Regions from separate parts of the Streptomyces sp. NPDC058955 genome, predicted to be linked through region 1. Evidence: riboswitches for the same ligand, from Rfam matches in the RefSeq annotation. Region 1 holds a riboswitch; each other region holds the start of a gene.
What was found. Region 1 has a riboswitch for cyclic di-AMP ahead of ACFW1I_RS18805 (M23 family metallopeptidase). Riboswitches for the same ligand answer to the same signal wherever they lie in the genome.
Positions count from the first base shown of each region.

Region 2: linked by a shared signal. The riboswitch ahead of ACFW1I_RS34360 (M23 family metallopeptidase) and the one ahead of ACFW1I_RS18805 (M23 family metallopeptidase) in region 1 are both predicted to bind cyclic di-AMP.
Region 3: linked by a shared signal. The riboswitch ahead of ACFW1I_RS30885 (C40 family peptidase) and the one ahead of ACFW1I_RS18805 (M23 family metallopeptidase) in region 1 are both predicted to bind cyclic di-AMP.
Region 4: linked by a shared signal. The riboswitch ahead of ACFW1I_RS17955 (transglycosylase family protein) and the one ahead of ACFW1I_RS18805 (M23 family metallopeptidase) in region 1 are both predicted to bind cyclic di-AMP.

Region 1 is NZ_JBHYKM010000044.1:37,311-39,470, reverse strand. Features, by position in the region: gene ACFW1I_RS18805 (M23 family metallopeptidase) at 114-884, opposite strand; cyclic di-AMP (ydaO/yuaA leader) riboswitch at 892-1,054, opposite strand; gene ACFW1I_RS18800 (M16 family metallopeptidase) at 1,253-2,160, opposite strand, start outside.
Region 2 is NZ_JBHYKM010000146.1:970-3,129, reverse strand. Features, by position in the region: gene ACFW1I_RS34360 (M23 family metallopeptidase) at 1-1,065, opposite strand, end outside; cyclic di-AMP (ydaO/yuaA leader) riboswitch at 1,077-1,228, opposite strand; gene ACFW1I_RS34355 (PP2C family protein-serine/threonine phosphatase) at 1,477-2,160, opposite strand, start outside.
Region 3 is NZ_JBHYKM010000111.1:7,895-10,054, reverse strand. Features, by position in the region: gene ACFW1I_RS30895 (ATP-dependent Clp protease proteolytic subunit) at 1-328, shown strand, start outside; gene ACFW1I_RS30890 (hypothetical protein) at 336-641, shown strand; cyclic di-AMP (ydaO/yuaA leader) riboswitch at 956-1,163, shown strand; gene ACFW1I_RS30885 (C40 family peptidase) at 1,167-1,643, shown strand; gene ACFW1I_RS30880 (hypothetical protein) at 1,832-2,160, shown strand, end outside.
Region 4 is NZ_JBHYKM010000041.1:13,486-15,645, forward strand. Features, by position in the region: gene eno (phosphopyruvate hydratase) at 1-67, opposite strand, end outside; gene ACFW1I_RS17955 (transglycosylase family protein) at 356-1,093, opposite strand; cyclic di-AMP (ydaO/yuaA leader) riboswitch at 1,098-1,275, opposite strand; gene ACFW1I_RS17960 (transglycosylase family protein) at 1,540-2,160, opposite strand, start outside.

The DNA of each region.
Region 1 (2,160 bases):
TCCGATGCCCCCTCGGAATTCGGCCGGTTCGCGGCAGCGGTCGTCACGGACACGGGGCGACGAAAAGGCCCCGGCTCGTGGGAGCCGGGGCCGATGCGATGCGAGGTGGCGGGTCAGAGGCTGACACCGCGGGCGCGGAGGTACGCGACGGGGTTGATGTCGGAGCCGTACTCGGCGGTGGTCCGGGCCTCGAAGTGGAGGTGCGGGCCGGTCGAGTTGCCGGTCGAGCCGGAGACGCCTATCTGCTGGCCGGGCTCGACGGACTGGCCGACGTAGACGCCGATGGACGACAGGTGGCCGTACTGGGTGTAGGTGCCGTCGTTCATCCGGATCACGATGTTGTTGCCGTACGCGCCGCCCCAGCCGGCCTCGACGACGGTGCCGGAGCCGACGGAGACGACCGAGCTGCCGTAGGCGGCGTGGAAGTCGACGCCGGAGTGGCTGCCGGAGGACCAGAGGGAGCCGCCGGTCTTGTAGCCGGTGGAGACGTACGAGCCGGCGACCGGGAGGTTGAAGGAGGCGAGCCGGCGGCGCTCGGCCTCGCGGGCGGCGCGCTCCTTGGCCTCGCGGATCTCCTTCGCGCGGGCCTCGGCCTTGCGCTTCGCCTCGGCGCGCGCCTTGGCCCGGGCCTCGGCCTCGGCGGCCTCCTGCTCCTGGGCGGCGGCCTGCGCGTTGATCTGGTCGGCGATGGACTCGTCGGCGATCACCTTCATGAGGCCGGTGTCCTCGGCGGAACGGTCGTCCGTGTCGGCGGCGAGCGCCGGAGAGGCGAGGGTGCCGACGACACCGGTGGTGGCGAGGGCGGCCACGCCGGCGATGCCGGCGCTGCGGCGAGCCAGTCGGCTCGCACCACGATGCTTCCCGGTGGCACGGGTGAACGCCAAGACGGTTCCTTTCCTTCCTTCTCGCCTACCGGGTTAGCTGACGGGTTCGGAGCAGGAAGGTCTCCTACGGGCCCCTCCGCGTGAGCGAAGGCGTCCGATTCACCCCAGGGACTGCGTGGGTCCCCGGCTCCCCAGGCTCGCGCCTGACGGGGACTCGGCGATGACTGTCCGGTGCCGCGGATGCGGCGCGTGCATCGGCCGGACAGCCGGATCGACGCTAGGCCGGACGGATGTCGATCGCCAAACAGACACGCTGATTTGTAAGACATGCCACAGGGCATACGATCATCCTTGCCGCGATATCGGACAAAGCGGAGGTCTCCGACGCTTCATCGCATCGGAGACCTCCGCCCGGGGCCGACGGGGCGTCAGCTCACCACGGTCACCTCGCCGATGCCGAGGGCCCGCACGGGCTCCTCGATCTGCGCGGCGTCGCCCACCAGGACGGTGACCAGCCGGTCCACCGGGAAGGCGCTGACGACGGCGGCCGTGGCCTCGACCGTGCCCGTCTCGGCCAGGCGCGCGTACAGCCGGGCCTGGTAGTCGTCGGGCAGGTGCTGCTCGACCTGGTCGGACAGGGTCGCCGCGACCGAGGCGGCCGTCTCGTACTTGAGCGGGGCCACGCCCACCAGGTTCTGCACCGCGATGTCCCGCTCGGCGTCGGTCAACCCGCCCTCGGCCAGCGTCCGGAGCACCTTCCACAGGTCGTCGAGGGCCGGGCCGGTGGTCGGGGTGTCGACCGAACCGCTGATGGCGAGCAGCGAGGCGCCGTGCCCCTCGCCGTCCGAGCGGAGCACCTGCCCGAAGGCGCGCACGCCGTACGTGTACCCCTTCTCCTCGCGCAGGACGGCGTCCAGACGGGACGTCAGGGTGCCGCCGAGGCAGTAGACGCCGAGGACCTGCGCGGCCCAGACGGCGTCGTGGCGGTCCGGCCCGATCCGGCCGATGAGCACCTGGGTCTGGACGGCCCCGGGGCGGTCGACGATGACGACCCGTCCGGTGTCGTCGGCGGTGATCGGCTGCATCGGGCGCGGCGTGGCCGGCTCGGCGGTCCAGCCGCCGAGCGTCTCGGCGAGGATCGCGTCCAGGTCGACGCCGGTGAGGTCGCCGACGACGACCGCGGTGGCGGCGGAGGGACGCAGGTGCGCGTCGTAGAAGGCGCGGACGGCGGCGGCGTCGATGGCCTCCACCGTCTCCTCGGTGCCCTGGCGCGGCCGGGACATCCGGGTGCCGGCCGGGAAGAGCTCCTTGTAGAGCTGCTTGGCCGCGCGGCGGT
Region 2 (2,160 bases), on a different contig from region 1:
GACGGTCATGGAGGAGAGGTGGCAGTACCAGATCTCGGTGCCGTCCTCCAGCTCCAGGACGATCCGGTAGCCGTACGAGCCGGAGTAGGTGGCCGACTTGATGGTGCCGCCGTGCACCGCCTTGAGCGGGGTGCCGGTGGGGGCGGCGAAGTCGAGGCCCGTGTGGTAGCCGGAGGACCACATCGAACCGGACTGCATGTAGGTGGAGGTGAGCGTGTACGAGGAGAGCGGCATCGAGTAGCTGGCGGCCAGCTGGGCGAGCCGCTCGGCCTCCGCCTTCTCGGCGGCGATCCGCTCGGCCTCGGCCTTCTCCTCGGCGAGCCGCTTCGCCTCCGCTTCCGCCTCCGCCTTGGCCTTCGCCTCGGCCTCCGCCTTGGCGGCGGCCTCGGCCTGGGCGGCGGCGTCCGCCGCGGCCTTCTCGGCGGCGGCCTTCTCGGCGGCCAGCTTCTCGGCGTCGACGGCGGCCTGCTGCTGCTGTTCGGCCTGCTGGAGGATGCGGGCGCGCAGGGCCTCGCCGGCGTCGGCGGCGGAGGCGGTGCGCTCCCCGGTGGCGGCGGTGCCGGCGGTGTCGGTGTCGGCCGGGGCGGTGTACGTGATCGAGGTGAGCGGCTTCGCGCCGGCGCCGCCCGTGGCGACCGGCGCGGAGTCCTGCGCCTCGGCGGTCTCCTCGTCGCCGCCGGGCAGCAGCGAGCCGACGCCGGGCAGGTCGTGGGCGTCCGGGAGGCCCAGGTCGGGGAGGTCCGGGAGCGAGATCGCGACCGGGGGCTTCTCCTGCGCGGTGGCGAGGCCGCCCGCGCCGACGGCGGCGATGACGCCGACGCCGAGGACGGTGGAGGAGCGGGCGAAGTTGGAGCGCTGCTTCACGACCCGGTGCCGGCCGCCGGCGCGGCTCTCGGCGCGCAGGGAGCCCTCGGTCGGGTTCCACTCCCCGGGCGCGGGGGTGAAGGAGGCGGTGTCGTACGCGTACGTGCCCGACGCTGCGCCGGCCGGGTCGTCCGCTCCGACGGCACCCGGGCCGCCGAAGGGGTCGAAGGGGGCTCCGGGTACGGGGGTGTTGGACGCCACGGGGGCGCGCTCCTTTCCTTCCTTCTCGCCTACCGGGTTAGCTGACGGGTTCGGAGCAGGAAGGTCTCCTACGGGCGTGTTCGCACGGGGGAGGTGCGAGGGGCCCGATTCACCCCAAGGGATGGTTCCCCGGTTCCCTTTCGGGATTCGGCACGTGCGCACGGAGCCGCCTCTTGCGACGGCTGGGACGACCGCGCTGCGTTATCGAACGTTAATAGACACGGCGGTCCGATTCCAAGCCGTTCCTCTTGATCATTCATTGAATTGGCAGGGATTCGCCCGAGTTGACCCCCCTTCAGTGAGGCCCCGGCAAACCCCGAGAATCTGACGTTATGTCAATTGTTATCGCTGTGACACCTCGTGACCACGGACCGTGATGACGGCCCGTTCCGCCCGTCCCGCCCGTCCCCGTCAACCCGCCGGCCCGGGCGGCACCACCGGCATCGTCCGCCGCCGCTCCGGGGCCCCGGCCGCCGGCCGGCTCACCGCGAGCAGCGCCATGTCGTCGGTCGACCCCCCGCCGGTGTGCCGCCGCACGTCGTCCACGAGCGCGTCGAGCAGCTCCTCCGGCCCGGGGAAGACCGCCCCCGCGAGCCGGTCCGCCGGATCGTAGAAGACGCCGCTCGGGTCCCGCGCCTCCGAGAGCCCGTCGGTGTAGAAGAGCAGCGTCGCGCCCGGCGGGTACGACCGCTCGTCGGCCCGGTCCGGCCAGACCGACAGCTCCCCCATCCCGAGCGGCAGCGCCGCCTCGGCCGGCTCGATCGCCTCCAGGCGCCCGTCCCCGTACAGCAGCAGCGGCGGCGGATGCCCCCGGTTCACCAGGCGGACGCGCTCGCCCTCGCGCGGGATCTCCGCGAGCACCGCCGTCGTGAACCCCTCGAAGGCGTCCAGCCCCTCCCGCCGGGTCCCCTCCCGTGTGAGGGCCCGTTCGAGCCGCTGCGCCACTCCCTCCAGCGTCGCCTCCTGCTCGGCTGCCTCCCGGAAGGCCCCGATGACGACGGCCACCGCCTCCACCGCGTCCATGCCCTTCCCCCGCACGTCGCCGACCACCAGCCGCACCCCGTGCGGGGTGTCCTGCACCGCGAACAGGTCGCC
Region 3 (2,160 bases), on a different contig from region 1:
GGGTTCCACGGCGGCGGTCCTGCTCGCCGCCGGCACTCCCGGGAAGCGGATGATGCTGCCCGGAGCCCGGGTCACGCTGCGCCAGCCGGTCCTGGACGAGCCGTTCGCCGGGCAGCCCTCCGACCTGGACCTCCAGGCGCGCGAACTGGAGCGGCTGCGCGCCGTGATGACCGGGTTGCTCTCCGCGTACACCGGTCACGACGAGGAGCGGATCACCGCCGACACCGACCGCCCGACCGTCCTCGACGCGCCGGCCGCGCTCGCGTACGGCCTGGTCGACCACCTCGTCAGCGACCGCCGGACGGCCTCCGGCACGTCGGCCCGGTGAGGCCGCGATGGTCCCGGAGCTTCCACCGCTGCCCGCCCTGACGCGCGCCGAGGGGCAGTTCATCGACGCGTACCTCGAAGTCGTCGATCTCCTGGGGAAGATCAATCCATCCAGGACCTCGCATACCTATGGCGCCCTGCGCGCCGCACAGGCCCTGGTCAGCCGGGTGGAAGCGCTGCGCGAGGCTCTGACGCTCATGCATATGCGGGGCGAGAGCGAGGTCCACGCCGACACATTGGCGTGCGCGCTGCGGGTGTTGGACGGCGAGCGGCGCGCGGCGCGCGTCACCGTGCCCGGAACACGGGCCAGTTGACATTCCGACGTGTCGTGTCGAGCCCCGGACGGCCGACACGGGACGCAGAAACCGTAGCCCGTTCGGCGTAGTCGAGCGTTCGACAGGTGAAGCGGGCAAGTTGCGCAACCGATGTACGCATTTGGCGGAATAGGACATTCCGACGCTGGTACGGGGCTCGTCGGCCAAACCTACGACGATCACGAAACCCTCTTGTCCACCCGTATGGATCAGTCGTGAGGAGCCTCACATAACGCCGTTTCCGCTCGGTTTTCGACCTACTCGTGGGTCAAGATCCTCGACGACGACAAGCCCCCGCCACCCAGGCGGGGCGGTCCGGGCGGACGCCGAGTCCTGCCGCCGTCCCGGACGTCTGGTCGACAGGATTGGATCGGCAGGAGTGGAGGACCCGAGCAGTACGGGTCGATCGCGCCGGAATCACCGGCGCGGCCGTCCCTTGGGGTGAAGCCGCAGCCGCGGCCGGGCATCTTCGCCTGCCCGAACCCGACAGGTCATCCTTCACAGGCGGCTGACGAAGGGTTGCGCATGACTGCGCAGATGCATGTCCCGTCCCTGCTGTCCCGGGCGGGAGCCGTCTCGGCTCTCACCCTCGCCGCCGTCGGCGGCACGCTCCTCGCACCGGGAGCGGCACCTGAGGCCCAGGCAGCCACCACGCACGCGACGAAGGCACTCAGCGTCGCCGCGGCCAAGAAGGGCGCGCCCTACCGGTACGGCGCGGCGGGTCCCACCCGCTTCGACTGCTCCGGGCTCACGCTCTACGCGTACAAGAAGGCGGGCAAGTCGCTGCCCCGCACCGCGCAGCAGCAGTACAACAAGACCCGGCACATCTCCGCGTCCAGCCGACAGAAGGGCGACCTGGTCTTCTTCCACTCCGGCGGCCGGGTCTACCACGTGGGGATCTACGCCGGTAGCGGCAAGATTTGGCATTCGCCCAAGACCGGTTCCTGGGTGAAGCTCGACAAGATCTGGACCTCGAAGGTGTACTACGGGCGCGTGCGCTGACCCACCGGCGCCTGCGGACGTCCCCAGGGCTGCGGTGGCGCCGCCGCACCCCTCACCGCAGGCGCCACCGCCGCCCCATCGCGGCGCGGGGACACGCTTGCCGCCCCTGTCCCGCGGCCCATAGGCTCAGTCGCCTTTCCCCTTGGGGGGGAGGGCAACGGGGCGCGGCACATCACCCGGGGGCGGTCATGAACGACACCGAATCGGTACTCGGCCGGAAGGTCACGAAGCGCTACCCCCGCAGGGGCGCCCTCCAGTTGGTCCGCCTGCACGCGTCGGCGTCCTTCGCTTGTGCGGAATGCACACAGACGAAGACGGCACGGCTCGTCGCCCTGCGCGGCGACGGCCACATCTGCAACGCCTGCTACGGACAGATGAACGCGGAGACACCGGCTCCCCCGCTCGCGCCACCGGCATCCGCCGTCGCACCCCCGGCGTCCGACATCGCGCCACCGGCGGACCCGGTGGACCTCAGCCGGGTCGTCGTCGAGGAACCCGACGGATGGGCTCCTCACTC
Region 4 (2,160 bases), on a different contig from region 1:
CCGTGGGGTTGCCTCGGGAGTCCAGGATTTCCCGGGCTACGACGACGTCGATGGACGGCACGAGCATCTCCTTCTGGGATGTGACGCTAGGTGTGACGCATGGTCGCAAGGTCTCGTTCGCCTTGCGACAAGAGCCTAACCGGCTCCGGCGCTCCGGCCAGCCGACCGCCCGTCCCCTGGGACGAAAAAGGGCCCAAGAGCATCCAGTAGGGGACGAAAGACCCGGAATCTACTGGACGGTAACGGCAGAACCCCGGTCCGGAGCCACGGGGGAAGGGGGCTCGGGACCGGGGTGGTCACCGCGGGAGGGTCGTCGGGTGCCGGTGAGCCGCCGGACTCACCGCCACCGCGGGCCTTACTTCAGGTGGAGCTGCTGGCCCGGGTAGATCAGGTCGGCGTTCTCGACGACGTCCTCGTTGAGCTCGAAGAGCTTCGCCCAGCCGCCCTCGACGCCCTGCGCCTCGGCGATCTTGCTGAGGGTGTCGCCGGCGACGACCTTGTACTCGCCGTCGCCCTTCTTGACCTTCTTGCCGGTCGGGGTGGTGACGGTCTTCTTGGCGGCGGCCTGCGGGGCGGCCTGGGCGGCGCGCTCCGGGGCCTGGCGCTGCTCGCTGCGGGTGGCGGGGCGCTCCGTGGAGCGCTCGGGGGCGCTCTGCTGCGGGGCGGCCTGCTCGGTGCTCTGCTGCTGCGGAGCGGCCTCGGCGGAGCCGCCGTCGTAGGAGGCGGAGGAGAGGCCGACGCCGCAGCTCGGCCAGGCGCCCTTGCCCTGGCCCGCGAGGACCTTCTCGGCGATGGCGATCTGCTGCGACTTGCTGGCCTGGTCGGCGGTGGAGGCGTAGGCGGTGCCGCCGTACGCGGCCCAGGTGGAGGCCGAGAACTGCAGGCCGCCGTAGTAGCCGTTGCCCGTGTTGATGGACCAGTTGCCGCCGGACTCGCACTGGGCGACGCGGTCCCACTCGGAGGAGGTGGCGGCGGAAGCGGTGCCCGCGGCCATCAGCGGGGCGGCGACGGCCGCGCCGGTGACGCCGACGAGGGCGACGACGCGGGTGGCCTTGGAGGGACGACGACGCTTGCCCGTGCCGGAGAACAGCATGGAGTTTCCTCTTCACCGACGCCTGTGAGGTGAGCTGTCGGGTTCGGGCTTGAAGAGTTCGCCCGGCCGCGTGTCCTTGCACGCGGCTTCACCCCTAGCCGGTCCGTTCGGCCGTCAGTCTCAACGGCCGGGACCGGCGCAAACCTTGGGTCCCCCACTCCTGCCTGCGGCGCTTTCGCGACGACAGTTCCCGGCGGCCGACGGCAGGACTCGGCGTTTCGGTCGACGGGGCCCGCGGTGGCGAGCGGTGTCGACCGTAGACACACAGGTGCTCGAAGTTCAAAGGGCCTTACGACGGACAAATCGCCCTTACTTGCACTCCGTCAGACCTCGTTTGCGCAGGTGAGAGCTGACGGAAGCAAAGTTTGCGGACGTGACACGCCAGTTGGGACGAAGAGACCCATGTCTCACTTTCCCAAAATCGGACATACAGCCCTGAAACGACCTCACTTCTCCGCTGCGGGGTCCGTCAGTTCAAGGCTCTGACCAGGAAGGATGAGATCCGGATCGGCGCCGACCGTCTGGCGGTTGGCGTCATAGAGCGCGTCCCAGCCGCCGGCGAGGTCGTTCGCCTGAGCGATCTCCGACAGGCTGTCACCCGGCCGCACGGTGTACGCGTCACTTGCGCCCGAGTTGACGGGGGTTGAGGTGACCTTGTCCGCAGCTGCGGCATGTCGACCGGAATCCTGAGAGGTGTCCGTTGTGTCGGATTCCTCCGGTGCCGCCTCGCCCCGATGCTTGCCCGTCCCGGGTGTGGCCGACGACACGTCAGACCCGTCCGCGCCGGGGGTCACCGGAGTGGTGGGCGTCACGGGCGCCTTCGAGTCGTCCGGGGACGCGACCGGGGCGTCCGGGGTGCCCGTGGAGGCGTCCGGGGCGCCGGGCGCGGTGGTCGCAGGCGGCGGCGTGACCGTCCCCGTGGGGGCCGGGGTCGTGGGCGCCGGGGTGGTGGCGGACTTCGCGGGGGCGGTGGGCGCGGCCGGGGCCGTGGTGGTCCCCGCCGCCTTCTCGGCCGCCCGCTCCGCCTTGTCGGCGCGCTCGGTGGCCGGCGCGGTCGTCCCGGCGGT